Regions from separate parts of the Pseudoduganella rhizocola genome, predicted to be linked through region 2. Evidence: predicted binding sites of a transcription regulator. Region 2 holds the regulator's gene; the other holds the start of a gene.
What was found. Region 2 encodes NrdR, which represses ribonucleotide reductase genes. Its sites were predicted from a motif close to CACNANATNTNGTG; they were not measured.
Positions count from the first base shown of each region.

Region 1: a site for NrdR is predicted at 11,728-11,741, ahead of ACJRPG_RS00680 (ribonucleoside-diphosphate reductase subunit alpha). Genes of this name have one in related genera too.

Region 1 is NZ_JBJQIK030000001.1:129,188-143,762, forward strand. It holds gene ACJRPG_RS00625 (NHL repeat-containing protein) at 1-566, opposite strand, end outside; gene ffh (signal recognition particle protein) at 671-2,038, opposite strand; gene ACJRPG_RS00635 (YjgN family protein) at 2,238-3,293, shown strand; gene ACJRPG_RS00640 (M48 family metallopeptidase) at 3,293-4,297, shown strand; gene ACJRPG_RS00645 (ABC transporter substrate-binding protein) at 4,353-5,330, shown strand; gene ACJRPG_RS00650 (ABC transporter permease) at 5,340-6,161, shown strand; gene ACJRPG_RS00655 (ABC transporter ATP-binding protein) at 6,163-6,960, shown strand; gene ACJRPG_RS00660 (cytochrome C assembly family protein) at 7,116-7,922, shown strand; gene ACJRPG_RS00665 (PP0621 family protein) at 7,919-8,161, shown strand; gene ACJRPG_RS00670 (two-component system sensor histidine kinase NtrB) at 8,165-9,847, shown strand; gene ACJRPG_RS00675 (sigma-54-dependent transcriptional regulator) at 9,867-11,441, shown strand; gene ACJRPG_RS00680 (ribonucleoside-diphosphate reductase subunit alpha) at 11,827-14,575, shown strand, end outside.
Region 2 is NZ_JBJQIK030000002.1:257,243-271,817, reverse strand. It holds gene ACJRPG_RS04880 (DUF885 domain-containing protein) at 1-716, shown strand, start outside; gene ACJRPG_RS04875 (riboflavin synthase) at 720-1,364, opposite strand; gene ribD (bifunctional diaminohydroxyphosphoribosylaminopyrimidine deaminase/5-amino-6-(5-phosphoribosylamino)uracil reductase RibD) at 1,376-2,473, opposite strand; gene ACJRPG_RS04865 (GspH/FimT family pseudopilin) at 2,488-3,030, opposite strand; gene ACJRPG_RS04860 (type IV pilin protein) at 3,051-3,509, opposite strand; gene ACJRPG_RS04855 (pilus assembly protein) at 3,506-5,524, opposite strand; gene ACJRPG_RS04850 (pilus assembly PilX family protein) at 5,532-6,113, opposite strand; gene ACJRPG_RS04845 (PilW family protein) at 6,117-7,040, opposite strand; gene pilV (type IV pilus modification protein PilV) at 7,037-7,576, opposite strand; gene nrdR (transcriptional regulator NrdR) at 7,744-8,214, opposite strand; gene glyA (serine hydroxymethyltransferase) at 8,221-9,468, opposite strand; ZMP/ZTP riboswitch at 9,556-9,655, opposite strand; gene ACJRPG_RS04825 (hypothetical protein) at 9,809-11,614, shown strand; gene ACJRPG_RS04820 (SDR family oxidoreductase) at 11,697-12,449, shown strand; gene ybgC (tol-pal system-associated acyl-CoA thioesterase) at 12,599-13,006, shown strand; gene tolQ (protein TolQ) at 13,038-13,733, shown strand; gene ACJRPG_RS04805 (ExbD/TolR family protein) at 13,743-14,180, shown strand; gene tolA (cell envelope integrity protein TolA) at 14,183-14,575, shown strand, end outside.

The DNA.
Region 1 (14,575 bases), on a different contig from region 2:
TTGCTGTAGATGGTGCTGACGTCGCCGGCAGCGTTGATCTTGCGGATCGTGAGCCGCTGCCAGTTCCCATCATATACATAATAGCCGCCGGCCTTGTCGGCAACGATGGACTGGATCGAGGTGAAGGACGCGGCTGCACCCTTGCCATCATCGAAGCCCTGCTGGCCGGCGCTCCCCGCCACAGGGTATGTGCCGGGCGCGCCAGGATCCGGATAAATGGTGAGCGTAAGGGCCTTGCTGCCGCCGCCCGCGCTGGCCGTCACCACGACATCGGTATTGGCGCCAACGCCGCTGGCGGGGGGCGTGTAGCTGACGCTGTTGCCGCTGGTGGCTGACAGGCTGCCGGGTGCCCCGGCGGCGAGCTGCCAGCTGATGGCGGCGCCGTTGCTGGCGCTGGCCGTCAGGGCAACGGCGGCGCCGCCAGCGAGGACCTGGTCGGCAGCGGCGCTGGCGGTCACGCTTACAGGCGGCGGCGGTGGTGGCGGCGTTTCGGGCGCACTGCCGCTACCGCCGCCGCACGCGGCGAAGAGGCAGGCGAGAAAAACGGTTGCGAGGATATTTTTCATACCGATGATCTTAGCGAACATGCAGGCTGAAAAATTCTCCATTTGTAACGGGAGCATGAAAAAAGCCGCCCGCAGGCGGCTTTTTCGTTACCGGCTGTAACAGCTCAGCGCAGGCCCGGCATCATGCCCTTCATGCTGCGCATCATTTTCATCATGCCGCCGCCGGACAGTTTTTTCATCATGGTCTGCATCTGCTCGAACTGGTTCAGCATGCGGTTCACTTCCTGCACCTGCACGCCGGCGCCGGCCGCGATGCGGCGCTTGCGGGATGCCTTGATCAGCTCAGGCTTGGCGCGTTCGGCCGGCGTCATGGAGTCAATGATGCCGACCATGCGGCGCACCTGCTTGTCCGCCTGGTCCATATTGGCGCCGCCGGCGGCCTGCTGGAACTGGGCCGGCAGCTTGTCCACCAGGCCGGCCATGCCGCCCATCTTCTTCATCTGTCCCAGCTGCGACTTGAAGTCGTTCATGTCGAACTTGCCGCCGGACTTGACCTTGGCCGCCAGCTCGGCTGCCGCTTTCGCATCCACACCTTTGCGCGCTTCTTCCACCAGCGCCAGGATGTCGCCCATGCCCAGCACGCGGTTGGCCATGCGCGACGGATCGAAGGCTTCCAGGCCGTCCAGCTTTTCGGACACGCCGGCAAACTTGATCGGCTTCCCCGTGATGTGGCGCACGGACAGCGCCGCGCCGCCGCGCGAATCGCCATCGAGCTTGGTCAGTACGATACCCGTCAGGGGCAGGGCATCGTTGAAGGCCTTGGCGGTATTGATCGCATCCTGGCCGAGCATCGCGTCGACCACGAACAGGGTTTCCACCGGCTTCACCGCGCCGTGCACGGCGGCGATTTCCTTCATCATCTCTTCGTCGATACCGAGGCGGCCGGCGGTGTCGATGATCAGCACATCGTGGTAGTGCTTCTTCGCCCAGTCCAGCGCGGCCAGCGCGATGTCGACCGGCTTGTCGGCGGCTGTGGACGGGAAGAAGTCGGCGCCAACCTGCTGCGTTACCGACTGCAGCTGGGCGATAGCGGCCGGACGATACACGTCGGCGGACACCGTCAGCACCTTTTTCTTCTTCTCTTCCTTGAGGTATTTGGCCAGTTTGCCGGTGGTGGTGGTTTTACCCACACCCTGCAGGCCGGCCATCAGGATGATGGCGGGCGGCTGCTGGGCAAAACTGATCTGGGACGCTTCCGGTCCCAGGTCGGCGCCCATCAGGGCGGCCAGTTCGCGCTGCACCACGCCCACTAGGGCCTGGCCCGGCGTCAGCGAGGAAATCACCTCTTCGCCGAGTGCCTTTTCCTTCACCTTCGCGATGAATTCACGCACGGCGGGCAGGGCCACGTCGGCCTCCAGCAGCGCCATGCGCACTTCTCGCAGCATCTCGGCCGTGTTGGCCTCGGTCAGGCGTGCCTCGCCGCGCATGGTCTTGACGACTTTGGCAAGGCGTTGGGTCAGATTGTCTAGCATGTGGCCTACCTACTAATATAAATATGGCGGAAACCTGCCATTTTACCCGACTGCCGGGCCCCATGCGGCACCGCTTGGGCGGCCGCACCCTCACACATTGTCACAATGGTGCACACTTTCAAGCCCCGCGGGCGCCGATTGTTTGACAAGCCGCGGCCGGGCCGTCATCTTGCTGGCTGGTCCCATACAGGAGAGATGAGTGTTCAACGAAGCCACCGCAGCAGCGCCGGCGCCGGTCGAAACGCGCGAGGAAATCACCTTCAGCGCCACCGGCGGCGAATATTTCCGTATCTGGATCGTCAACCTGCTGCTGACGATCGTCACGCTGGGCATCTATTCGGCCTGGGCCAAGGTGCGCCGCAACCAGTATTTCTATTCCAGCACCCGGCTGGCGGGCAGCAGTTTTGAATACCACGGCACGCCGGTGGCCATCCTCAAGGGACGCCTGATTGCGCTGGCGCTGTTCGGCGTCTATAACCTGGCCTTCCGCATTTCGCCGGCGGCCGGGCTGGCGATGTTCGCCGTGATGGCAGCAGCGATGCCATGGCTGCTGTGGCGCAGCCTGCAGTTTTCGCTCCATAACAGCAGCTACCGCGGTATCCGCTTCGGTTTCGACGGCAGTGCGCGGCAGGCTTACGTGGCCTTCCTGGGCATGGCCGTGCTCAGCGCGATCAGCTTTGGCCTGCTCGCCCCCTTCGCCCACCAGCGCCTGAAGAAATTCCAGCATAGCGAGGCGCGCTATGGCGCCTCGAAGTTCTCCTTCGACGCACCGGTAAGTGGTTTCTACAAGATCTACCTGGTGCTGTTCGGCTTGATGGTGCTGGGTACCGTGGTGTTCTTTGGCGTGATCACTGCCCTGGTGGTAGGGGCGAGCGACCGCGCACAGGCCGCGAACTACGGCTCGATCGTCGGCATACTCCTGATTTACCCGTGGGTTCTTGCCTCGACCTGGCTCTTCATGGCCATGCTGCAAAACCTGGTCTGGAACCATACGCAGCTTGGCGCGCACCGCTTCCAGTCGGCCATGCGCTGGGGCCGGCTGGCCTTTATCTATGCGACCAATACGGTCGGCATCATTTTCACGCTGGGCTTCTACACGCCCTTCGCCAAGGTGCGCGCCATGAAGTACCGCCTGGAGTCGATTTCGCTGCAGGTATCCGGCGGATTGGATGATGTGGTGGCGCAAAGCACGCCGGACGTGAACGCAACCGGTGAGGGCATGGCCGACTTCCTGGGCGTGGATCTCTCGATGTGATGGAAATTGTCAGCGGGCGCTATTTTGACGGCAAAACCTCGCGTGCGCATCAGGCCAGCCTGAGTGTGCGCGATGGCGCGGCGTGGCTGGAGGGGGATGTGACGCGCCATGCGCCACTGTCTTCCTTGCGCGTGTCCGAGCGCACGCGGCATGCGGCGCGCAAGGTGACCTTCGACGACGGCGCCTTTTTCGAGCCGGACGACATGGCCGCCTTCAACCGGCTGCTGGATGCGAGCGGCCACCGCGACAGCGGCGTGGTGCGGGCCCAGCAAAGCTGGAAGCTGGCGCTGGGGGCACTGGCCGCCACGGTCATTGTGCTGGCGCTGGCCTACCGCTATGCTCTGCCGGGTGCGGCGGCGGCCGTTGCGCGCGTGCTGCCGCAATCGGTGGAGCGGCAGATGGGCGAGGGCGTGCTGGAGCTGCTGGACGAGCGCCTGCTCGCGCCCAGCAAACTAAGCGCCGAACGGCAGCGGCAGATTGCGGCGGAATTCGCGGCGCTGCGCCAGCCGCACGAGGACCGTCAGCCCTACCGCCTGCTGTTCCGCAAGAGCCGCCTCGGCCCCAATGCCTTTGCGCTGCCATCCGGCGACATCATCCTGACCGACGAAATGGTGAAGCTGCTGGATAACGACCGGGCCGTGGCCGGCGTGCTGGCGCACGAACTGGGGCACCTGCACGAACGCCATATGTCGCGCCGCCTGATCCAGACGTCGGCCGTCGCCGCCGTCACCACGCTGCTGTTCGGCGACGCCAGCGGCTTTATCGCCAGCCTGCCGGCCGTGGCGCTGGACATGCACTATTCGCGCGATGCGGAAACGGAGGCGGACGATTATGCGGCGCGCATGCTGCGCCACAACGGGCGGCCGCTGGCCGACCTGGAAGCCGTGTTCACGGCGCTGGACAAGCTGGAGAAGGAGAATGCCATGTCCATCCCCTACCTGAACAGCCATCCCCCGAGCGCGGAGCGGCTGCAAAGAGTGCGCCATCTGGCGTCCGCGCCCTGAAACCTTGTATGATCTGAACAGAACACCCCGCTATTTTCTTTTTCAGGAGACGCTCATGAAACTGAAGTTGATCGGCAAGTCGGTGGCGCTGTTGGCAGCGCTGGTGATGGCAGGCGGCGCGCAGGCGCAGGAAGTGGTCAGGCTGGGGAACCTCAAGTTCGCGCATTATGGCGCTGTGTCGTATATCAAGGAGATCGCGCCGAAGTGCGGGATCAAGGTGGAAGAACATGTCTTCGCCAAAGGCCTGGACGTGATGCAGGCCATCATCGCCGGGGAGCTCGATGTGGGCACCACGGCATCTGAAGCGGCCATCTCGGGCCGCGCCGGCAACGCCCCCATCGTGGTGGTGGCAGGCTTCGCCAAAGGCGGGGCGCGCCTGGTGGGCCGCACCGACCTCAAACTCAAATCCGTGAAAGACCTGAAGGGTAAAAAGGTCGGCGTAACGCGCGGCGGCATCCAGGAAGTGCTGCTGCTGGCGGAACTGCAGCAGAACGGCATGACGGCTTCCGAACAGCCGGGCAAGGATGTGCAGCTGGTCTTCCTCGCCTATGCAGACCTGAACCAGGCGCTGCTCGGCAAGAACATCGACGCCATGATGCAGTCGGAGCCGCAGTCCTCGCAGGCCATCAACAAGGGCTTCGGCACCGAGATCCTGAAACCGTACGACACGCCGATCGGCGAACCGGTGCGCACCATGGTGATGACGGAGAAGTTCTACAAGGAGCGCCGTCCGGTGGCGGAGAAGTTCATGCGCTGCTTCGTGGAGGCCACCAAGACCTTTATCGAAAACCCGGCCACGGCGGAAAAATACGTGCGTGAAGTGGTGTTCAAGAACCAGATCACCAAGGACGATTTCGAAGACGCCATCGGCAACTCGCCCTATTCCTACGACATCACGCCGGAGCACATCCAGATTACGACCGACGTGATGGTGAAGACCGGTGTGGGCCGCATGAGCAAGCCGCCCGTCGCCAAGGACTGGGTGCGCACCGACCTGCTGGAGCAGGCGAAAAAAAGCCTGGGCGTGAAGTAAGGAGCGCCCATGGCACGAATCGCCTGGCGTGAAGTGGGTGTCGGCCTGGTTGTGCCGGCGGTGGTGATCGCAGTGTGGCAGCTGGTGGCGCAGAAGGGCTGGGTCAATCCGCAGGTGCTGCCGTCGCCGCTGGCGGTGGTGACGAAGTGGATCGAATACCTGCTGCCATTGCAGGCGCGCGACCCGGCGGCCCAGAGCTGGCTGGCCTGGGCGCTGTCCGGCGAGCTGATTCACGATTCGCTGGGCAGCCTGTACCGCGTGGTGGTCGGCTTCCTGATCGGTGGCGGGCTGGCGCTGCCCATCGGGCTCGCGATGGGGGCCAGCGCGCGGGTCTATGCCTGGCTTAATCCGCTGGTGCAGCTGCTGCGGCCCATTCCGCCGATTGCCTATATACCGCTGTCCATTCTCTGGTTCGGACTGGGGAATCCGCCTGCCGTATTCCTGATTGCGCTGGGCGCCTTCTTCCCGGTGCTGATGAATACCATCGCGGGCGTGCGGCATGTGGACGGCATCTACCTGCGGGCGGCGCGCAATCTCGGCGCTTCCGGCCTTACCCTGTTCGTGCGGGTGATTCTGCCGGCGGCCGTGCCTTATATATTGTCGGGCGTGCGGATCGGGATCGGCACCGCGTTCATTGTGGTGATCGTGTCCGAGATGATCGCGGTGAACAATGGCCTGGGCTTCCGCATCCTCGAAGCGCGCGAGTACTTCTGGTCCGACAAGATCATTGCGGGCATGATCACGATCGGCATGATCGGGCTGGCCATCGACATCATCATGAACCGCATCAATAACTACCTGCTGCGCTGGCACCGTGGACTGGAGAACTGAGATGAGCGACGCGCATATCGTTGTATCGCAGGTCAGCAAGGTATTCAGCACGGGCGAGCGCGATGTGGTGGCGCTCCAGGACATAAACCTGGAAATCCCGCGCGGGCAGTTCGTCTGCCTGCTGGGGCCATCGGGCTGCGGCAAGTCCACCTTGCTGAATGCGGTGGCGGGCTTTGCGCCGCCCTCCAGCGGCGAGATCCGGGCCGACGGTGCGCTGGTGACGGCGCCGGGGCCTGAGCGCGGCATGGTCTTCCAGGAGTACGCGCTGTTCCCGTGGATGACGGTGGCGGACAACGTCGCCTTCGGGCTCGAAATCAAGGGGCTGCCGAAAGCGGAGATCCGCGAAACGGTGGACAAGCTGCTGAAAATGCTGTCGCTGGGCGACTTCCGCAACCGCTTCCCGAAGGACCTGTCGGGCGGCATGCGGCAGCGGGTAGCGATTGCGCGGGTGCTGGCACTGGACTCGCCCATCATGCTGATGGACGAACCCTTCGGCGCGCTGGACGCGCTCACGCGGCGCAACCTGCAGGACGAGCTGCTGCGCATCTGGTCCGAGTTGAAAAAGACCATCATCTTCGTCACCCACAGCATCGAAGAGGCGATCTACCTGGCCGACCGCATCGTGGTGATGACCTACCGCCCGGGCACGGTCAAGCGCGACATCCTGGTCGACCTGCCACGGCTGCGCGACCCGGCCGCCCCCGAGTTCAACGCCCTGAAGCGCGAGCTCGGCCAGCTCGTGATGGAAGAACAGCAACGTCACCACAACGACGAACTCCGCCTCGCCGCCGTCGACTGAGGCCGCCTGCGACACCATGGGGTCAGGCCCCATCTGTCATGTACAGTTGTAGTTTGCCGCACACTCGGTTGAAACTGTACCTGACAGCGGTGCCTGGCCCCATGGTGTCGCGAGCTCGGCTGTGAGGTGGGGCGCGGTTGGTGTAAACTGGGCTGATGCAGACTTATTTCCTGATTGCGGCAGTGGCGCTTTACCTGGCTTGCGCCGTGCTGCCGTCCCGTAGGACGACCTTGATTGCGGCCGTCACCGCCGTGGCGTGGCTGCTGCATGGCGCTGCGCTGTGGTCGGATGTGATCGCGCCCGGCGGCTCCTTGCGGCTCGGCTTCGCTGCCATGCTGTCGTCCGCGCTGTGGATCTCCGTTGCGGCTTACTGGATCGAGAACCGCAACTATCCGCTCGATGGCCTGCGCCGCATGGTCATGCCCTGCGCAGCGGCGGCCGTGGCCCTGCAAGCGGTGTTCCCCGGCGCGCTGGTATCGCTGGAGGGACGCTCGGTGACCTTCGGCTGGCATATCGCCGTGGCCACGCTGGCCTACAGTACCCTCACCATCGCGGCCTTCCATGCCGTGCTGATGGCGCTGCAGGAGTCGCGCCTGCATACGCGCAATGAGCGCGCCGGTTTCCTGTGGGCCGCGCTGGATCAGCTGCCAGCCCTGCTGACCATGGAGAAGCTGCTGTTCCGCCTCATTGCCTTCGGCTTCGCGCTGCTCAGCCTTACCGTGCTGTCGGGGATCGTGTTTTCCGAAGAATTGTTCGGCCAGGCCCTGAAGTGGGACCACAAGTCCGTGTTCACGCTGCTGTCCTGGCTTCTGTTTGCGGCGCTGCTGGCCGGCCGCCACTTCCGTGGCTGGCGCGGCAAGACGGCGCTGAGTTTTACGCTGGCCGGGTTCGCAACCCTGCTGCTGGCTTATGTGGGCAGCCGCTTCGTGCTTGAAGTGGTGCTGCATCGAGGATTTGCATGACACGTATTCTGTTCTGGCTGGCCCTGGCCTTCCTGGTCGTTGCCGCCATCCGTTCCAAACTGAAGAGCAACAGCCGCCCCCCGAAGCAGCAGCCGCCGGTGCGCCGCGCGCCGCCGAAGGAGGCCGAGACCGAGCCGATGCTGCAGTGCGCCCACTGCGGCGTGCATTATCCGGCGTCGGAAAACGTGCCGGCCGCGGGCCGCAATTACTGCAGCGCCGCCCACGCGCCGACTGCCTGAGCGGTGATCGCGCGCCTGCCCACCCTGTCGGCTGAATCGCGCGAGACCTTCTGGCGCTCGCTGCAAACCCTGAACGGGACGCGGGTCGTCATCGCCATGGTGCTGCTGGCCTACCTGGCCTTCGATACGCGCGGCCAGCGCAGCGACAGCACCATCGTCAATATTCAGCTGTGCGCGGGCTACCTGTTCCTGGCGCTGGCCTTCATGCTGAGCGCTGCCTGGTGGCGCAAGCGCTTCATGGTGCAGCTGGGCGTGCAGGTGGCCTGCGACCTGATTTTCATCTCGCTGCTCTATCTGGCCGCCGGCGGCGTGCGCAGCGGCCTCGCCATTCTTTACCTGTTCCCGCTGGCCGGCTGCGCCATCCTGGCGCCGCTGATGCTGTCGCTGTTCGCCGCGTCGCTGGCGGCGCTGTTCATGCTGGCCGAGAGCACTTACCGCATCTTCCTGTCCGACAGCGAGGCGGCCGTGCTGCAGGCCGGCCTGTATGGCGCGGCCTTCTTCGCCGCCGTGCTGGTGGTGAACCGCATGGCGGCAAAGCTGATCGGCCAGGAGGAACTGGCGGTACAGCGCGGCATCGAGGTGGGCGTGCAGCAGGCGGTGAACCGGCTGGTGATGTCGCATGCCGGCGACGGCATTATTGTGCTGGGCGCGCAGGGCCAGGTGTATGCCAGCAATCCGGCGGCACAGCAGATGCTGGGGCTGACCGAATCGATTGCCGATTTCCGCCTGAGCGACAATCCCTCGCTGCTGCCGGTGGCGCTGGCCTACGATGAGTGGCGCGCCAATCCCGTGCAGTCCAGCGCCTTCATCAATGTGAAGCCCTATACCGACCCGGCACTGCAGGAGATGACGGCGGCATGGAGCGCGCGGCGCGATGTGGTGGCGCACCTGAAAGTGCGCTTCGCCGCAGCCGATACCGCGCCGCTGGGCACCGAGCGCAATGTGATTTTCCTGCAGGACGTGACGGCCATCGAAAACCAGGCGCAGCAGCTCAAGCTGGCTTCAATGGGGCGCCTCACGGCCAGTATCGCGCATGAGGTGCGCAACCCGCTGTCGGCCATCGGCCATGCCACGTCGCTGATGGCGGAGGACCTGAAGGAGCCGGTGCACCTGCGCCTGCTGAAGATCGTGGGCGACAATGTGGCGCGCGTCAACCGCATGGTGGAGGATATCCTGCAGCTGTCGCGCAAGGCCCAGAGCCACAGCGAACCGCTGGCGCTGGACCAGTTCCTCACCGAGCTGAAAGCGGAGTTCGACGATACCCACGCCATTGCGCCGGAGGTGCTGTGCCTGGGCGGCGTGGCCCGCCATGAGGTGCGTTTCGATCCCCTGCACCTGCGTGAAGTGGTGCTGAACCTGCTCAACAACGCGGTGCGCTATGCCAGCGGCGGGCCGGAAAGCATTCGCATGTTCGTGGTGAGCTCGCGCGGCCGGCCGCTGGAGCTGCACGTGCAGGACGATGGTCCCGGTATTTCGGCCGAAGTGCGGGCCCACCTGTTCGAGCCTTTCTATACCACGTCCAGCAAGGGCACCGGCCTCGGTTTGTACCTGGCGCGGGAACTGTGCTTGAATAACGAGGCCATGCTGGACTATGAATACCGTTTCGACAAGGATGTGCTGCCGGACGGCAGCCGCAAGTCCAGCGGCCGTTTTGTGATCACTTTTGCACGCCCGGCGCCGCGCTGAGCCAACACACACTATATATATGAGTTCTCCCCGCGTTCTGGTAGTGGATGATGAAGCCGACCTGCGTGAGCTGCTGGAAATCACGCTGCTCAAGATGGGCCTCGACGTGGACAGCGCCGAAACCCTGGCGCAGGCGCGCAGCTTCTTCGCTGGCGGCGACTACCAGCTGGTGCTGACGGATATGCGCCTGCCCGACGGCCTTGGCCTGGAGCTGGTGCGCGAGGTGGCGGCCAGCGGCCGCAATACGCCGATTGCGGTGGTGACGGCTTTCGGCAGCGCGGATAACGCGGTGGTGGCGCTGAAGGCCGGGGCTTTCGACTACGTGAGCAAGCCGGTGCAGCTGGACCAGCTGCGGGTGATGGTGCAGTCGGCGCTCAAGCTGAACGCGGCGGAGGCGCCGTCCGCCCCGCGCAGCGAACCGGTGGACAGCCGCCTCAAGGGCCAGTCGGCCTCCATGCAGGCGCTGCGTGCGCAGATTGCCCGGCTGGCGCGTTCGATGGCGCCCATCTCCATTACCGGCGAGTCGGGCAGCGGCAAGGAAGTGGCGGCGCGCGAAATCCATGCTCAGAGTTCGCGCGCGGACAAGCCCTTTATCGCCGTGAACTGCGGCGCCATTCCGGAAGCGCTGATGGAGGCCGAGTTCTTCGGCTACCGCAAGGGTGCCTTCACCGGGGCGGCCGATGAGCGCGACGGTTTCTTCCAGGCGGCCAACGGCGGCACCCTGATGCTGGATGAGGTGGCGGACCTGCCGCTGGCCATGCAGGTGAAACTGCTGCGCGCCATCCAGGAGCGCCGCGTGCGCAAGATCGGCGCCACTGCCGAGGAACCGGTGGATGTGCGCATCATCAGCGCCACGCACCAGGACCTGGCGCGCTGCGTGGAGCAGGGCAAGTTCCGGCAGGATCTGTTCTATCGGCTGAATGTGATCGAGCTGTCGCTGCCGCCCTTGCGCGAGCGGCTGGACGATTTGCCCGTGCTGACCGGTGCCATTCTTGAGCGCCTTGCCCGTGGCGGCGAAAAGCCGGTGCTGGGGCCGGGCGTGCTGGAACAGCTGTCCTGCTACAGCTTCCCCGGCAATGTGCGGGAGCTGGAGAATGTGCTGGAGAGGGCGCTGGCGTTCTCGAACGATGGGGTGATCGAGGCGGCCGACCTGTCCTTGAAAGGGGCGCAGCTTGCAACGCAGGCGCCCGCGCCACAAACCGCCGCTGCATCGGCGCCCGCCGCCGAAGCGCTGACCTCCGCTTCGCTGGCCGCCGCCGCATTGGCCCCGGCGGCTGCGCCCATGGCGGCAGCCCCCGCGCCCGGGCCGGTGGACGCAACGCCACAGGCATACGGCAGCCCGGGCGCTGCGCATGCCGCACCGGCGACGGAGCCGCGCCCGGACGGCGGCACGCGCATGCCGCCGCTGCCGGACCTCAGCATCCTGCCGGACGACCTGCCGGCCTACCTGGAAATGGTCGAGCGCGAGATCATCCAGCGCGCCCTGGTGCAGACCCAGTACAACCGCACCCAAGCCGCCCAGCTGCTCGGCATCAGCTTCCGCCAGCTGCGTTACCAAATGCAGAAACTGAACATCTCGGCCCCCAATTCCTGAACTCACACGTCCGCGCCGCATCGACTATAATGCCGCTCCGCCGCGCGGACCCCACCGCATTGCTGTGGCGAAATCGCCAATTCCGGCGCTTCGCGAGACCACTGTTGCCCAAGAAAACGGCAAGTAAAAAACCAGTGTTAGCGCTTGCTAACGGGAAGCGCCTAGCGCTTTCGGGGGGTCTCAAAAGTCAATAAAAAAATTGGCTAAAAATCTAAATTTTTTTACGGTGAAGTCCTTGTCACCTCTGAAGTGCGTCACTACAATTAGTGGATCACTTTGAGCTTCGCACTAAATCTAGTGGTCTTAGTGGCTTTACACTACAAGTTGCTTTTTTACAATAAGAGCACAAACTCCAACCTTCGCATGCTGTTCTCAGGGAGCTGAAATGCAATCTACTCAAGACATGACCATCAATCCAGCGGCGCCGCTAGCGGGCGCAGCAGGCGTGCCTGCCGGCGGCCTGACGACGCCGGCCAGCGCGCTGGGCGACTACCGCATCATCCGCCGTAACGGCGCCGTAGTTGCGTTCGAACCGTCGAAGATCCAGGTCGCGATGACCAAGGCCTTCCTCGCTGTGAATGGTGGTCAGGGTGCCGCTTCCGCGCGCATCCGTGAACTGGTAGAACAGCTCACTAATAGTGTGGTCACGGCGCTGGTGCGCCGCCAGCCGTCCGGCGGCACCTTCCATATCGAAGACGTGCAGGACCAGGTGGAGCTGGCCCTGATGCGCTCCGGCGAACATGATGTGGCCCGCGCCTACGTGCTGTACCGCGCCAAGCATATGGAAGAACGCCGCCTGAAAAAGGAAGCGCAGGGCGCCGGCGCCATCGCCGAACCGCAGCTGCATGTGACCGAGAACGGCGCGCGCCGTCCGCTGAACATGCAGGAAGTGCGTGACCTGATCAACGCCGCCTGCTCCGGCCTGGAAAAACACGTCGATGCCGACGCCATCCTGGCCGAAACCGTGAAGAACCTGTACGACGGCGTGCCGGTCGAGGAACTGCACAAGTCCGCCATCCTGGCTGCCCGCGCGCTGATGGAAAAGGATCCGGCCTACTCGCAAGTGACCGCCCGCATCCTGCTGCACACCATCCGCAAGGAAGTCTTCGAAAAGGAAACGCCGCAAGCGAAGGCGGCTGCCGAGTACGTGGAGTACTTCCCGAAATACATCGCCAAGGGCATCGAGAACGAGCTGCTGAACCCTGAGCTGGCCAAGTTCGACCTGGCCAAGCTGGCCAAGGCCCTGGTGGCCGACCGCGACCTGCAGTTCGGCTACATCGGCCTGCAAACCCTGTACGACCGCTACTTCCTGCACGTGCGCGATGTGCGCATCGAAATGCCGCAGGCTTTCTATATGCGCGTTGCCATGGGCCTGGCGCTGGAAGAAGCCAACCGCGAAGCGCGCGCCATCGAGTTCTACAACCTGCTGTCGACCTTCGACTTCATGTCGTCGACCCCGACCCTGTTCAACTCCGGTACGCTGCGCTCCCAGCTGTCTTCCTGCTACCTGACCACCGTCTCGGACGACCTGGAAGGCATCTACGACGCCATTAAGGAAAACGCACTGCTGGCGAAATTCGCCGGTGGCCTGGGCAATGACTGGACCCCGGTGCGCGCACTGGGCGCCCACATCAAGGGCACCAACGGCAAATCGCAAGGCGTGGTGCCGTTCCTGAAAGTGGTGAACGATACCGCCGTGGCGGTGAACCAGGGCGGCAAGCGCAAGGGCGCGGTCTGCGCCTACCTGGAAACCTGGCACATGGACATCGAGGAGTTCCTCGACCTGCGCAAGAACACCGGCGACGACCGCCGCCGCACCCACGACATGAACACCGCGAACTGGATTCCGGACCTGTTCATGAAGCGCGTGATGGAAAAAGGCGACTGGACCCTGTTCTCGCCATCGGACTGCCCGGACCTGCACGACAAGGTGGGCAAGGCCTTTGAACAGGCTTACCTGGGCTATGAAGCCAAGGCTGCCGCCGGCGAAATCCGCGTATTCAAGAAAGTGGCTGCGCTGGACCTGTGGCGCAAGATGCTGTCCATGCTGTTCGAAACCGGCCACCCATGGATCACCTTCAAGGATCCTTGCAACATCCGTTCGCCGCAGCAGCATGTGGGCGTGGTCCACAGCTCGAACCTGTGCACCGAAATCACGCTGAACACCAATGAGACCGAAATCGCGGTCTGCAACCTCGGTTCCGTCAACCTGCCGGCCCATATGAAAGAGGGCAAGCTGGATCACGTGAAGCTGCAGAAGACCATCCGCACCGCGATGCGCATGCTGGACAACGTGATCGACATTAACTACTACGCCGTGGACAAGGCCCGCAATGCGAACATGCGCCACCGTCCGGTGGGCCTGGGCATCATGGGCTTCCAGGACTGCCTGCACATGATGCGCGTGCCATACGCTTCGCAGGAAGCGGTGAACTTCGCCGATACCTCGATGGAAGCGGTGTGCTACTACGCCTACCTGTCCTCCACCGAGCTGGCGGAAGAGCGCGGCCAGTACGAGTCCTACAAAGGCTCGCTGTGGGACCGCGGCATCCTGCCGCAGGACTCCGTCAAGCTGCTGGCCGAAGAGCGCGGCGGCTACCTGGAGCAGGACATGTCGTCCTCGATGGACTGGACCCCGGTGCGCGAGCGCATCAAGCAGTTCGGCATGCGTAACTCGAACTGCGTGGCGATCGCTCCGACCGCGACCATTTCGAACATCATCGGCGTGTCGGCCTGTATCGAACCGACCTTCCAGAACCTGTATGTGAAGTCCAACCTGTCGGGCGAGTTCACCGAAATCAACGCCTACCTGGTGCGCGACCTGAAAGCGCGCGGCCTGTGGGACGAAGTGATGATCGCCGACCTGAAATACTTCGACGGCTCCCTGTCCAAGATCGACCGCACCCCGCAAGACCTGCGCGACATCTACGCAACGGCCTTCGAAGTGTCGCCAAGCTGGCTGGTGGAAGCTGCTTCCCGCCGCCAGAAGTGGATCGACCAGGCGCAGTCGCTGAACATCTACATGGCCGGCGCATCGGGCAAGAAACTGGACGAGACCTACAAGCTGGCATGGCTGCGCGGCCTGAAAACCACCTACTACCTGCGCACCATCGCAGCGACGCACATGGAGAAAT
Region 2 (14,575 bases):
TGCCCACGCGCGAAGCGAATATCCGCACCGCTACCGGCGCCGAAGCAGCGCGTTCCCCGGCGCCCTTCATGACGCCGCCGCGCCTGATCGGCAATACCGGCGAATACGGCGAATTCGTGATTCCGCTGTCGAACCCGAATGCCAAATCCGCGGAACGCATGAACGATTTCGATTTCGCGGCGATGGCGTGGACGCTGACGGCGCACGAAGCGCGCCCCGGCCACGAGCTGCAGTTTGCCTCGATTGTGGAACAGGGCATGTCCATCGCCCGCGCCAACTTCGCCTTCAACAGTGCGAACGTGGAAGGCTGGGGCCTGTATTCGGAAGCGCTGATCCTGCCTTATATGCCGCCGGAAGGCCAGCTGGTGTCGCTGCAGGCGCGCCTGCTGCGCATGGCGCGCGCCCTGCTCGACCCGCAGATCAACCTGGGCCGCATGACGCCGGAAGAAGCCAAGAAATTCCTGATGCGGGAAGTGGTGCTGTCCGAACCTTTCGCGCAATCGGAAGTGGACCGCTACTCCTTCCGCAGCCCGGGGCAGGCAACCTCCTACTACTATGGCTACGTAAAGCTGCGCGCCCTGAAAACGCAGGCCGAGATCGCGCTGGGCCAGCGCTTCAAGCTGCGCGCCTTCAATGACTTCATCATCTCGCAGGGCATCCTGCCGCCGGACCTGATGCGCCAGGCGGTGGCGGAAGACTTCATTCCGAAGCAGTAAGGCTTAGCGGCGCAGTTCCCCGGTCTCCGTCAGCGACAGCATGCGCTCGACATAACGCGCGATCAGGTCGATTTCCAGATTGACCTTCGCGCCTGCCTTCAGGTGTTTCAGCGTGGTGACCTGGATGGTGTGTGGAATGAGGTTGATGGAGAACTGGCATACCAGGTCTTCGCCGCTGCCGATATCGTGCACGCGGTTGACGGTGAGCGACACGCCGTTCACCACGATGGAGCCTTTGAAAGCGAGGTATTTCGCGATATTGCGCGGCGCTTCCACCACCAGTTCCCACGACTCGCCCACCGGCTCGAACTTGCGCACGGTGCCCAGGCCGTCGACATGGCCGGACACCAGGTGGCCGCCGAGGCGTTCGGCCAGCGTCAGCGCCTTTTCGAGGTTCACTTCGCCGGGCGCATCCAGGCCCACGGTGCAGTTCAGGCTTTCACGCGACACGTCCACGGTGAAGCTGCCGTCTGTTTTTTCGACCACGGTCATGCAGGCGCCGTTGATGGCGATGGAGTCGCCCAGGGCCACATCGGCCAGCGGCAGCGCACCGGCGCTGATATCGAGGCGTACGCCTGCTTCATGGCCGCCCGGCAGCGGCGATACCGATTTGATTTCGCCGACGGCGGCGACAATTCCAGTAAACATAGCGAGCAATCTTATTGAGGGTTGAAACGGGCAAGGACGCGCAAATCGTCGCCCACTTGCCGGATATCGTGGAATTTTAGCTGTTTCCGGCCATTGAGGTCGGCGAGCGGCGGCAGCGCAAACATGCCCTGCGCGTCGCCCAGCAGCATGGGCGCCAGGTAGACCAGCAGTTCGTCCACGCAGTTCTCGCGGATCATGGAGCCATTCAGCTTGGTGCCTGCTTCCACGTGCAGCTCGTTGATCTGGCGGCGGCCCAGTTCGCGCATCAGCTCCGGCAGGTCCACCTTGCCGTGCGCGTTGGGCAGCGTGATGATCTCGGCGCCGCGGTCGCGCAGCGCGGCTTCCTTTTCGTGATCGGTGCTGGCAGCCACGATCCAGGTGTCCCCGCCATCCAGGATGCGCGCCTGCGGGTCGATATCGAGGCGGCTGTCGATGACGATGCGGCGCGGCTGGCGCGGCGTGGCCACTTCGCGCACGTTAAGCTGCGGATCGTCCGCCTTGACGGTGCCGATGCCGGTGAGGATGGCGCAGGCGCGGGCGCGCCAGTGATGGCCGTCGGCGCGTGCCGCGGGTCCGGTGATCCACTGGCTCATGCCGTTGTGCAGCGCGGTCATGCCGTCCAGGCTCGCCGCCGTCTTCATGCGCACCCAGGGCAGCTGGCGGCGCATGCGGCTGAAGAAGCCGATGTTCAACTCATAGGCTTCCTCGGCCAGCAGGCCGGTGTGGGTGGCGATGCCTGCTGCCTGCAGCCGGGCCATGCCCTGCCCGGCCACCAGCGGATTGGGGTCTTCCATCGCGGCCACCACACGCCCGAGGCCTGCGGCCACCAGCGCTTCCGAACATGGCGGCGTGCGGCCGTAGTGGTTACAGGGTTCCAGCGTGACGTAGGCGGTGGCGCCGCGCACGTCGTGGCCGCGGCGCTGGGCGTCCTTCAGGGCCTGGATTTCAGCGTGGTCCTGGCCTGCGGGCTGGGTCACGCCCTCGCCGATCACCAGGCCGTCCTTCACGATCACGCAGCCGATGTGCGGATTGGGCGAGGTGGTGTAGAGGCCCTTCTCCGCCCATTGCAGGGCGAGGCGCATGCCTTCCAGGTCGTTCGCGATGTTCATTGTGTCTGCCGTTCCTAGCTGCTGGCCGGGGTGCAGCCAGTTGCTTCGTGGGCAGGGTCGCACAGCCTGACCCGGCCCAGCATATTGATCTTGATATTGCGCTGCTGCACGCCCGCCTGCAGCGACACGGTGCCGAAATGGGCGCCGAGGCCGGTAGCGGCCTTGCAGCTTCGTCCGGCACTATTGTAGGCGATATACAGCGGGGCGGTGTTGGCGCTGAAGCGGGACCAGATGCGCAGCGCGGCGGCAGGCGGGCCATGACGCAGCAGCACGGTCTCGCCGTTCCCCGGACGGCGATTGCCGTCGCGGTCAATGAAGGCCTGCCAGCCCTGGTTCCAGTCCGTGCCGTCCCCGGCCGGCGTCAGCAGCACGACGGCGCCGCGCGCGATGGCTTCATTGCGGGTGAAATGCAGCGCCGCGACCAGTTCATTTGCCGTGCTGCGCAGCTGGTAGCCTTCGACCGCCTCGCGCATCGAGGCCGAGCCGAGGCCAAGCAGCAGCGAGGCGATCACCAGCGCCATCAGCAGCTCGATCAGCGTGAAGCCCGGTGTGCGCACACCGGGCCGGCGCCGGCGGCTTACTGCCAGCAGCGCTGGGCGGGGCCGAGCGCCTGCCGGTCGCCGGTACTGGTGAGCGTGAGCTGGCCGCATTCGGGATCCTTGAACTGCGGATCGACGCGGTGGGTGCCGGGCTTGGCCAGGAGCTGGATGCAGGCACTGATCTGCTCGCCATCACAGGCCTTGCCCTCGATCTCGTAGGCGCTGGCGGCCGGATCCTTGCCCGACCACCAGCGGAACTGCTGCGCATCGGCGTCCGTGCTGTCGGCCGAGAAAGCGATGAAGGTATTGTGGCGGGACGCATAGCGTTCCTGCTGCTGCATCAAGGAAAGCAGCACGGCCTGGGCTTCGGCCCGGCGCAGGCGCACCACCTGCTCGCGGTAGCTGGGCAAGGCAACCGTGCTCAGCACAGCAGTAATGCCCAGCACGACCATCAGTTCGATGGCGCTGACGCTGCCGCCCTGTTGGCGCCGCATCATGGCGCCCCCGCCGCGCGGTGCAGCTCGCGCCAGTTGGCGATTTCGCGCCAGCTCAGGCGCCCCGCCGGCAAATGCGCCGTGAGCGCTTCCCCCTGCTGCGGCAGCGTTTGCTCCGCGCCGAACTGCACCACGGTGATCGTCTTTGTCACCGTCGCGCGTCCGCTGGCCTCGCGGCGCACTGTGCGCGCGGCAGGCAGCAGCAGGGGCGGCGTGTCGATGAAATCCGCGACCTGCCGGCCGGTGCGCGCCGCCGGGTCGGATGGAAGGCCTGCCAGCACGTCCAGCTGGTAACTGCGGCTAAGGCTGGAATCGCATGGTCCCGTACCGGGGATGGTGGTGACGAACAGCAGCTTGCCGTCGCGCAGGACCGCGCTGCCCAGGCTTCGCTCACCGGCATCGCGGAAATCCAGGAACCAGCCTTTTGCCCCGTTCGGGCCGATGCCCTGCGGGCGGCCAAGCACCGTGAAGTCCGGCCCGCCGTCAGCGCCGTCCAGATGCCTGGGCAGCAGGTCGGCACGGCTCAGCGGCGCAGCGGGAGCCGGCTGGCCTGGGTCATCGTAGATGGCATAGAAACTCTGGCTGCCGGACTGGATGCGGTCGGCGCGGCTCAGCAGCAGGCCAGTGCCGAACAGGACCAGGTAGCCGCCATTGGGCGCGAAGGCCACGCGCGGCGTCTGCAGGATGGGCTGCACCAGGCCATCCGGTCCGCGCGCCGTGAACAGGGCCCGCGCGGCCTGCTTCCACGGCGCCTTGCCCGTAAAATCGAAGCGCCAGAGATTGCCGCGCAGGTCGCCCGCGTAGGCGTGCAGCACACGCTGCCCGTCGCCCACCAGGGCCGGGCTGCCGAGGGCGTTCGGAACGCCCGCCGGCGACAGAGCGAGGCGGTGATAGTTTATGTCCAGCTGCCAGGCTTCGGCGGGCGGTTTGTCCAGCGCCAGCAGGAACAGCGCACCCTCGCCTTCCGCGTTCAGGCCGTTGCCCGTGACGGCGTAGTGGCGGTATCGGGCTGGCGCGGTTTGCAGGCGTGCGACCTGCGGCCGCACCGTGAGATTGCCGATCGCGGGATCATCGCGCTCCGTAAACTCCCACAGCACGCCGCGGCCGCTGCTGAAACGTTCCGGATCGGTGACGTCCAGCGCAAACAGGCCCGGCGCGCCGCCGCCCATGGCGGCCAGCAGCACGCTGCGCCATTGTCCGCCGATATGGGCATCCCCGGCAAACAGCGGACCGTCGACATAGGCGCGCGGCGGCATGCCGGCTGTGGTGAGCAGGTTCAGGAATGGGAACAAGGCATCCGGCACATAGGCCAGCAGCTCCTTGCCGGTATTGAAATCGAAAGCGTGCAGCATGCCATCGTTGGCGCCCAGGTAGACGGCGGGCTTGCGCTGCAGCGTTCCCGCGCGGTAGGCGGCGTAGCCATCGATATCGGGCCGCTCCGGTGCGGCGGCCAGATAGACCGGATTGCCGTGGACTGAGGCGCCGAGCACGCTGCTGCGTACCCGAAACGGATGGCCTTCGCGGCTGCGCTCGCCGCGCAGCCAGGCGAGCCGCGCTTCGCCCAGGCCGTCCGCCTGCTGCTGTGATGGCGGATGCCGGTCGAGCGCGGCGCGCTGCGCATCGCTCAGCGCGTTCCACTGGAAGCTGATCGTGCTGCCCGCACTGCCGAGCGTATAGATATTGCGTGCTGCAGGCGGCATGGCACCAAGCTCGGTCGCGGCATTCCAGCGTGCGGGGCTGAGGCTGAATCCTGCCGCCGCCCCGTTCCACAGTGCTGAGCGGGTTAGCGTACCGCTCCCCTCATCCAGCTTGTACTCTGTCCGCAAAAGCTCCGCCGGCGGCTCGCCGCTGTCCGCGCCGGGCGTCGGAACCGCCAATGCCGGGCCGCGCATGAGCGCGCCGGACAAGCCGCAGCCCAGCGCCGCCTGCCCCGTATCGATGGTGACGCCGGTCTGTGCCAGTGCCTGTGCTGCCTGCAGGCAAACGGTACAGGCCATGATGTGCCAGATCCCTTTCATAGCAGCCTCACTCGTCCGTTTTACGATATGCCGTCTGCAGCACCACTTCCGTGCCTTCCCGTGCGCCGAAGCCGACGACGGTCACGCGGTAGTAGTACCCGGCTTCCTCATCGGCCGCGGCGCCCGGCTGCCGATAGCGCAGGCGCTCCACGATGTAGCGCGGGCGGCGCAGCGGCAGCGCCCCCTGTCCGGTTTCCATCGCGGCGCCAGTGAACTGGCCGTGCGCTGCGCTCGCCGCACCATCCGCAATATCGACCCGCTGCCATGCCGGCGCCATGCCATCGGGTGAGGCGCACAGGCCGGCCAGGTCGGCGCTGCCGCAATCGGGAGCAAAGGCATCCGGCGCCGTGCCGGCAAAGGCAGCCTGCCGCGCAGCGGGGCCGGCCTTGCCTTCGATATCGCGCTCGGCATCCATCACCGCCTCCTCCGCTGCCTGAAACGCCAGGTGCCGGTCCCGGTCGGCCCGCGCCGCGCGTTCGCCTACCAGCGCCATATTGGCGGCGGTGGCGCCCAGTATCAGCACACCGAGCAGGAGCAGCAAAGTCAGCAATAAAGTAATGCCGTGCTGCCTGGTCCACACCGGCCGCATGGCTCACCTCTGCACATTGCGCACGGCATAACTGGCCTCGAACAGGCGCCGCGCACGCTGCCGTAGTTCATCAGGCCATTTCGCCTCTTCGATCACGGTGCCCGCATCGCCGGGCGCGTCGTACGCCGGGCCGAACAGGCGATACACCGCATCGCCCGGCCACTGGCGCGAATTGCGTTCGCCATGCAGCAGCAGCGACACGCGCAGGCCGGCCACGCGTTTCCAGTGCGTTCTGCGCCGCAGGTCGGCCGCCTGCTCGGAGGGCGTGCTGCCTTCCAGCACCAGCGCGTCGTCAAGGGCGCGGATTGCGCTCGCGTTCAGGTAGCGGTTGGGCGTGCCGTCGGCGGGGATATCGGTGTCGAGGCCGTAGAGCACCTGGAAGCTGTCCACGCCGCGCACAATGGCGTCGGCGCTCCAGCTGCCGTCGCCCCGGTATTTGCAGCGCAGCTCGGCCTCGCCGTCCTCGCTGATGCCGACATAGAAAATGCTCCATGCGGGCGAGCCGCTGTACGCCTCGGCGAAGCCGGCACAATTCAGGGCCGAGCCGTCACCGTTGCCGCCACCGGAGCCGCTGAAGCGCAGCGCCAGCACGTCGCTGCCGTTGATGGCGCCGCCCTGCGGTGCGCCAAGGCCCGGACTGCTGCGGCTGATACTGGCCGCATCGAAGCCGCTCACCATGGCTTCCCCCGTATCATCCGGCGCCGTCCCTTCGGCCAGGTTCACGAAGCTGCCCTGGCGCAGTGCCTGCCCGATCAGCTCCAGCGCGAAGCGCCCGTTATCATTCAGCCGCGCGTGCGCCGCATGGTGCTGGAAATTGCCGCCCGCGCCCACCAGCATGGCGCTGGCCGTCAGCGTGACAAGCAGCCCCAGCACCAGTGCCACCATCACCTCACTGATGCCGAAGCCGCGCTGGCGCCGGGCAGTCACGGCAAGCTCCCCAGCGCCAGCGCAAGGACCGGCAATTCAGTACCCGCCTCTTCTGCCCGCGCGCCGTCCGGACGGCGCGCCTGCCAGCCGACCTTGACGACGATGGGCGCCCCGGCCTGCCCGCTGCAGGCCCAGCGCAGGCGCCCGCCCTGCCAGCTGGCACTGTCGCGGCAGACGCGCACGCGCCCGCCGGGCAGCTGGGTGGCGGCCAGGCGTTTGATATCGTAGAGATCGGCAGCGGCCAAGGCGGCCGGGTCGCAGTCCTGCGCGAAGCAGTTCTCGGAAGGCATGCCGGGTACCGGCGTGGCCAGCGCGTCGTAATCAAGCTCAAGATAGCTTGCCAGCTGCCGGGGATTGGCGCGCAGGCGCTCGATGGCAGCGGCCGCCAGTTGCACGGCATTCGACAACAGCGCCGACTCATGCCGCGCTCGCATCGCATGCAAATGCATGGCAACGCCGCCCACCATGCCGAGCGCCAGCATCAGCACGGCGACCAGCACCTCCAGCAAGGTAAAGCCCGCCTGCATTGCACGCATATCGCCCTCCCGCTAAAACTCTGCAGTGAACCTTATCGTGCTGTTGTGTTACGCGCTTGAGCTAAATCAAACGTGCGCAGCCCGATCTATGGCTGAGCTCGTGCTGACATGAGTGCCTGACCCCATGGTGTCAGCTGACACCATGGTGTCAGGCACTCATGTCAGGTTTATTCGCTGCGGGGTTTGCTGGCGCGGCCGGCTTCTTCGATGGCGTCCTGGAATTCGGCCAGGTCCTCGAAGTTCTTGTAGACGGAGGCGAAACGGATGTAGGCCACCTTGTCGAGGCGTTTGAGTTCCTGCATCACCAGCTCGCCGATGTAGCCGGTGTCGACTTCGCGCTTGCCGCTGGTGAGCAGCTTTTCTTCGATCGACTGGATCGCCAGGTCGACCGAGGCCGCCGCCACGGGGCGCTTGCGCAGCGCCAGCGTGAGGCTGTCACGCAGCTTGGCTGCGGAGTATTCGGCACGGCTTCCGTTCTTCTTCACCACATACGGCATCGAGAGCTCGATGCGCTCGTACGTGGTGAAGCGCTTGTCGCACTGGCCACAGCGCCGGCGGCGGCGAATCGCGTCCCCTTCCTCCGACACGCGGGTGTCGAGGACGTGAATTTCGTCATGCTGGCAGAACGGACATTTCATCGGCGATCAGCTCGCGTACACAGGGTATTTGTCGGCCAGCACCTTCACCGCCGCCTTCACGCGCTCGATGGTGGCAGCGTCGTTCGGGTTGTCCAGCACGTCGGCGATCAGGTTGCCCACTTCTTCCGCTTCCGCTTCCTTGAAACCGCGCGTGGTCATGGCCGGCGAGCCGAGGCGGATGCCGGAGGTCACGAACGGCTTCTGCGGGTCATTCGGAATGCCGTTCTTGTTGCAGGTGATGTGGGCCGAACCCAGGATGGCTTCCGCTTCCTTGCCGGTCAGGTTCTTGGCGCGCAGGTCGACGAGGAACACGTGCGACTCGGTGCCGCCCGACACAATGCGCAGGCCGCGCTTGATCAGGGTCTTGGCCAGCACGTCGGCGTTCTTCACCACTTGCTGCTGGTAGGTCTTGAATTCCGGCGACAGCGCTTCCTTGAAGGCCACGGCCTTGCCGGCGATCACGTGCATCAGCGGGCCGCCCTGGATGCCGGGGAAGATCGCGGAGTTGATGATCTTTTCGTGTTCGGCCTTCATCAGGATGATGCCGCCGCGCGGGCCGCGCAGCGATTTGTGCGTGGTCGAGGTCACGAAGTCGGCGTGCGGCACCGGGTTCGGGTACAGGCCGGCGGCGATCAGGCCGGCATAGTGGGCCATGTCCACCATGAAGTAGGCGCCGACCGCTTTCGCTACCTTGGCGAAGCGTTCGAAGTCGATCTTCTTGGAGAAGGCGGACGCGCCGGCGATGATCAGCTTCGGCTTGTGCTCGTGCGCCAGCTTTTCCATGGCGTCGTAGTCGATGTCTTCTTCCGCGGTCAGGCCGTAGGACACCACGTTGAACCACTTGCCCGACATGTTCAGCGCCATGCCGTGGGTCAGGTGGCCGCCTTCGGCCAGCGACATGCCCATGATGGTGTCGCCCGGCTTCAGCACGGCGAAGAACACGCCCTGGTTGGCCTGGGAGCCGGAGTTCGGCTGCACGTTCGCGGCTTCCGCGCCGAACAGCTGCTTCACGCGGTCGATCGCCAGCTGTTCCACCACGTCCACGTATTCGCAGCCGCCGTAGTAGCGCTTGCCCGGATAGCCTTCGGCGTATTTGTTGGTCAGCTGGGAGCCCTGGGCCTGCATCACGGCCGGCGAGGTGTAGTTCTCGGAGGCGATCAGCTCGATGTGGTCGTGCTGGCGCTTGTTTTCGTTCTGGATGGCGCCGAACAGTTCCGGGTCGATGCTGGCGAGGGTGTGATCTTTTGCAAACATGAATAACTCCAATGAGTAGGACTGGCAGTTTGGATCGAATGAGGGAAGCCGGTAGTCGCAAAGGCAGCCTCTTCGCACGATTCCATCGGTGGCTGCCCAGGCGAACGGCTATGGTGACTTCTCACGTTCCCCGGTGGATACCCACCTTTCGCGGCCTTGCCGCTTTTCGCCAGTTACGTGAGACATAAATGGAGCCCAGATTGTATGTGAAGTGTCATCGCAGAGCAAGAATGCATGGCCAGGATCCCATATTTCCAATTAGAAATTTGTGATAGATTCCACATGGCAATATTGCCATACTTGCAATATGCAAGCCGCAATTTTTTCAGAGGAAATCTTCATGCAAACAATGCGCAGCACACTCCACCATGCAGCGGTGATCCTGGCTGCCTGTGGCGGATTCTGGACCGGACAGGCCTACGCACAAGCTGAAGTGCCGACCCAATGGTATGCCTATGGATCTCCATCGCCGGCGGCACCTCGGCCTTCTCTCAGCGGCGATGGCCGCTATGTAGCGTTCAAGTACGTTCCCTCCGGCAGCAGCACCCTGTCGCCCGGGAATATCCTGGTTTACGATGCCGTCACCGGCGGCACGGAACAGGCCGACGTGAGTCCGGCCGGGGCCCCCTCTTCTCCGAACAGCGAGATGCCCGTCATTAGCGGAAACGGCCGCTTTGTCATCTTCATTTCGCGCGCCGCCGATCTCGGCGTGCCCGCATCGAATGGCAGCCTGTTCATCCGCGACCGGCAGCTGGGCACCACCGAACTGGTCGCTACCAACAACATCAACCGCCTGCGCAATAATTTTTATGCGGGCATCAACTCCGACGGCCGCTATGTGGTCTACCGGATCGAGGGCGGCAACACGGGCAATCCAGCCCAGCTTTATATATGGGACCGCATCACGAAAGTCACGGAAGCGCTGCCGATACCCGATGTGGAGTCCGTGGGCATTGCGGAACGCATCAATATCAGCAGCGATGGCCGCTATATCTCCTATGCCGGGCGCTCGCTGGCCAACGTCGTCAACCTCTATGTCTATGATCGCAGTACCGGAACGCGCGAGATCGTCAACGTGAATACGGCTGGCGAGGCGGCGCTGCCCGCCGGCAGCAGCCGCAATCCGACGATGAGCGACGACGGCAAGGTGGTGGCATTTCAATCGACAGCAATCAACCTCAGTACGCCCAATGAAACGAAAACGAATAACGATATCTTCGTGCGCGACCGCGCTGCCGGCACGACTGAGCGCATCAGCTTCACCACTGCTTCCTTGCTGTCGATCGAGCCATCGATCAGTGCCGACGGCCGCTATGTGATCTACCAGGGCTATGCGGCATCGGGCGGCCCGAAAGCCGTGTGGCTCTATGACAGGCTGGCGAAGGCCTCGCGCGGCGGCCTGCAAGCCTATCTGGCACAGGGCAAGTTTGTGGAGAACCCGGTAATCAGCGCCGATGGCCGCTATGTCGCCCTGTACGCAACCACCAATGGCAGCACGCCGCTTACGCGCCAGCTTGCCATCCTCGACTTCGGCCCGCCGCACGCGGTCCAGGCCAATCCGACCAGCCTGCAGCTGATCGAAGGCGGCGTTGCCGGCACTTACGGCCTCACCCTGAACCGCGCACCGTCCACTGACGTCACAGTGAGCGCGGCCGGGGACGCCCAGATCACCTGGTCGCCCGCCCAAATTACCTTCACTGCCGCGAACTGGGACCTGCCGCAGCAAGTCACCGTCCACGCAATTGCGGACAACGCCGCGGAACCGCCACAAACCAGCGCCATCCTGCATACCGTCAGCACGGCCGATGTGTTCTTCAAGGTGGCGAAGACCAGCGTCGTCCATGTCGTAAGCAGCGATCCGGTGCCCCCGGTGGTGATTGCACCAGGCACGCCGGGCCAGCCGCTGCAAAGCGCCGACGTCACGCTGAACGGCAGTGCCGCCCCCGGCGCCACCGTACTGCTGACACTGACGGAAAGCGCCAGCGGCAACGTGCAGGCAGTCAGCGTGGCGGCCAACGGCGAAGGCCAGTGGCTCTACACCTTCCTAGGCCTTGCTAACGGCGGCTACACCGTGAGCGCGGAAGCCGACGGCATCCAGGGCAACACCGTGGCCTTCTCTGTCTACGTGCAGCGCGACCAGCAGTAAAGCGCAGCCGGGGCGGCGGGCACGCAAGCTTGCCGCTTCGGCTACAATCTGGTCAGTTCACTTTACCAACGAGGACCCGACCATGATCGTTTTCATCACCGGCGCCACCGCCGGTTTCGGCGCGGCGATGGCGCGCGTGTTTGCCCGTAATGGCCACAAGGTGCTGATCGCCGGGCGGCGCGAGGAGCGGCTGCAGGCGCTGGCGGCGGAACTGGGCGCAAACGTGCGCCCGATCGCGCTGGATGTGTCGGACAAGGCCGCCATCCACGCCGCCGTAGCAGCCCTGCCGCCCGAATGGTCCGAGATCGACGTGCTGATCAACAATGCCGGCCTGGCGCTGGGCCTGAAAGGCGCCCACGAAGCCTCGCTGGAGGACTGGGAAACCATGATCGCCACCAATTGCACCGGCCTGGTGACAATGACCCGCGCCATCCTGCCCGGCATGGTGGCGCGCGGCCGCGGCTGCGTCATCAACCTGGGCTCGGTGGCCGGCCACTACCCCTACCCCGGCGGCAATGTGTACGGCGCCACCAAAGCGTTCGTCGAACAGTTCACGCTGAACCTGCGCGCCGACCTGGTCGGCACCGGGGTGCGCGCCACCAACCTGGCGCCCGGCCTGTGCGGCGGCACCGAGTTCTCCAATGTGCGCTTCAAGGGCGACGATGCGGCGGCGGCCAAGGTCTACGAGGGCACCACCCCGCTGACGGCCGAGGACATTGCCGACACCGCCTACTGGATCGCCACCCTGCCGCCCCATATCAACGTTAACCTGATCGAACTGATGCCGACCTGCCAGGGCTTTTCTCCCTTTAACATCAAGCGTTCCCTTGCCTGATAACAAACGTAAGCGAATGTTACAGGGGTTGGCCTTAAGCGTTTGATCAGATTTACTGATCGGCTATCTTGATTAACACCAAAGATTAGGCAACATTTATCGTGAAATGGCGTAAAATGTTGCCTAACAACACTTGTTAGCATCAAACAATGGCTTCGGAGTTCACCTGGGAGGTTCGTGTTTATTACGAGGACACGGACGCCGGCGGCATCGTTTATTACGCAAATTATCTGAAGTTCTTCGAACGCGCGCGGACCGAATGGCTGCGCGCAATTGGCGTTGGCCAGCAGGTGTTGCTGGCCGAGCATGATGCGATGTTTGTCGTCAAGAGCGTGAGCGCCGACTATCATGCGCCAGCGAAGCTGGACGATGTATTAAAATTAACACTGAGAATCGAGAAGCTGGGCCGCGCCTCCGTCGTCTTTGTGCAGGAGGCCTGGTGCGGCACAAGCCTGCTGAACGTGGCCCGCGTCAAGGTCGGCTGCGTCGATTCCGCGCTGCGTCCGCGCGCCGTACCGGACGCCGTAGCGGCCCAGATGAAGGGCGCGCTGCTGTGAGACCGGTTTCAATCATCCATAACGAGAACCAATGAACGACGTCACCCAGGATCTTTCCTTCCTTGCCCTTATCTCGAATGCGCACCTGATCGTGCAGCTGATCATGGCGCTGCTGCTGGGTGTATCCCTGGTCAGCTGGACCTATATCTTCAAGAAGATGTTCGACGTGCGCGCCGCGCGCAAGCAGACCATCGAGTTCGAAAAGACCTTCTGGGCGGGCGGCAACCTGCATGCCCTGCACCAGAGCGCCAGCAGCAACCGCGCCCACAGCGGCGCGCTGGCCCGCATTTTCGAAGCCGGCATGGGCGAATTCATCAAGGGTAAGCAGGCCGCTGCGGCGGCCCGCGATGCGCTGGACATGGGCGCCGTGCTGGACGGCGCGCGCCGCGCCATGCGCGCCGCCTTCCAGCGCGAAATGGATGCGCTGGAAGCCCACCTGGCCTTCCTGGCCTCGGTCGGTTCCGTGTCGCCGTATATCGGCCTGCTGGGCACCGTGTGGGGCATCATGAACGCCTTCCGCGGCCTGGCCAATGTGCAGCAGGCCACGCTGTCGGCCGTGGCGCCTGGCATTGCGGAAGCGCTGATCGCCACCGCCATCGGCCTGTTCGCGGCGATTCCGGCGGTGGTGGCCTACAACCGCTTCTCGCATGATATCGACCGCCTGGCCATCCGCTTCGAGAGCTTCGTGGAAGAGTTCTCCAACATCCTGCAGCGGCAGTCGCGCTAAGAGGCAGCCATGGCATCCTCCTTCCACAGCAGCATGCGCGGCGGCCGCGGCCGCAAGCTGAAGTCCGAGATCAACGTCGTGCCCTATATCGACGTGATGCTCTGCCTGCTGATCATTTTCATGGTGATGCCGAGCTCGAACAACCCTAGCTCGGTCGACCTGCCGCATGCGGAAAAGGCGGTGCGCCCGCCCGATGCCTATATCCAGATTACCCTGAAGCCGAACGGCGCGCTGTCGATCGGCGTGGCGGGCAAGGCGGCCGACGCGCCGGAAACGGCGCCGAACCGCGACGCGCTGGTCAAGAAGCTGGCGGCCCTGCATGAGGAGCATCCCGAATATCCGGTGCTGATCGCAGGCGACAAGGAAAGCAAGTACGACGACGTGATCCAGCTGATCTCGGAAGCGAAGAAGATGGGGATCAGCCGGGTCGGCCTGGCAACGAAGTAACGATGACGATGGCAATGGCAGGTGGTCCCTACAAGGTGCCCAAGCGGCACGATGGCTGGCGCTCGGTAGCGCTAGCTATCGGCATGCACGCGCTGCTGTTTGTGTTCCTCTGGGGCGGCATTCGCTGGCAGAATACGCAGCCAACGGCCGTGGAAGCGGAAGTATGGGACCTGAGCACGCAGCAGGCGGCCCCGCCGCCCCCGCCGCAGCCGGAACCCGAGCAGCAGCCGGAGCCTGAGCCGGCCCCGCCGCCGCCCACGCCGGTGGCGCCGCCGGAGAAGGTGGCGCCGCAGCCCGATCCGGAGATCGCGCTGCGCAAGGAACGCGAGAAGAAGAAGGAACAGGAACGCCAGGCCGCTGAAGAGAAGCGCAAGCAGGCCGAGGAAGACCGCAAG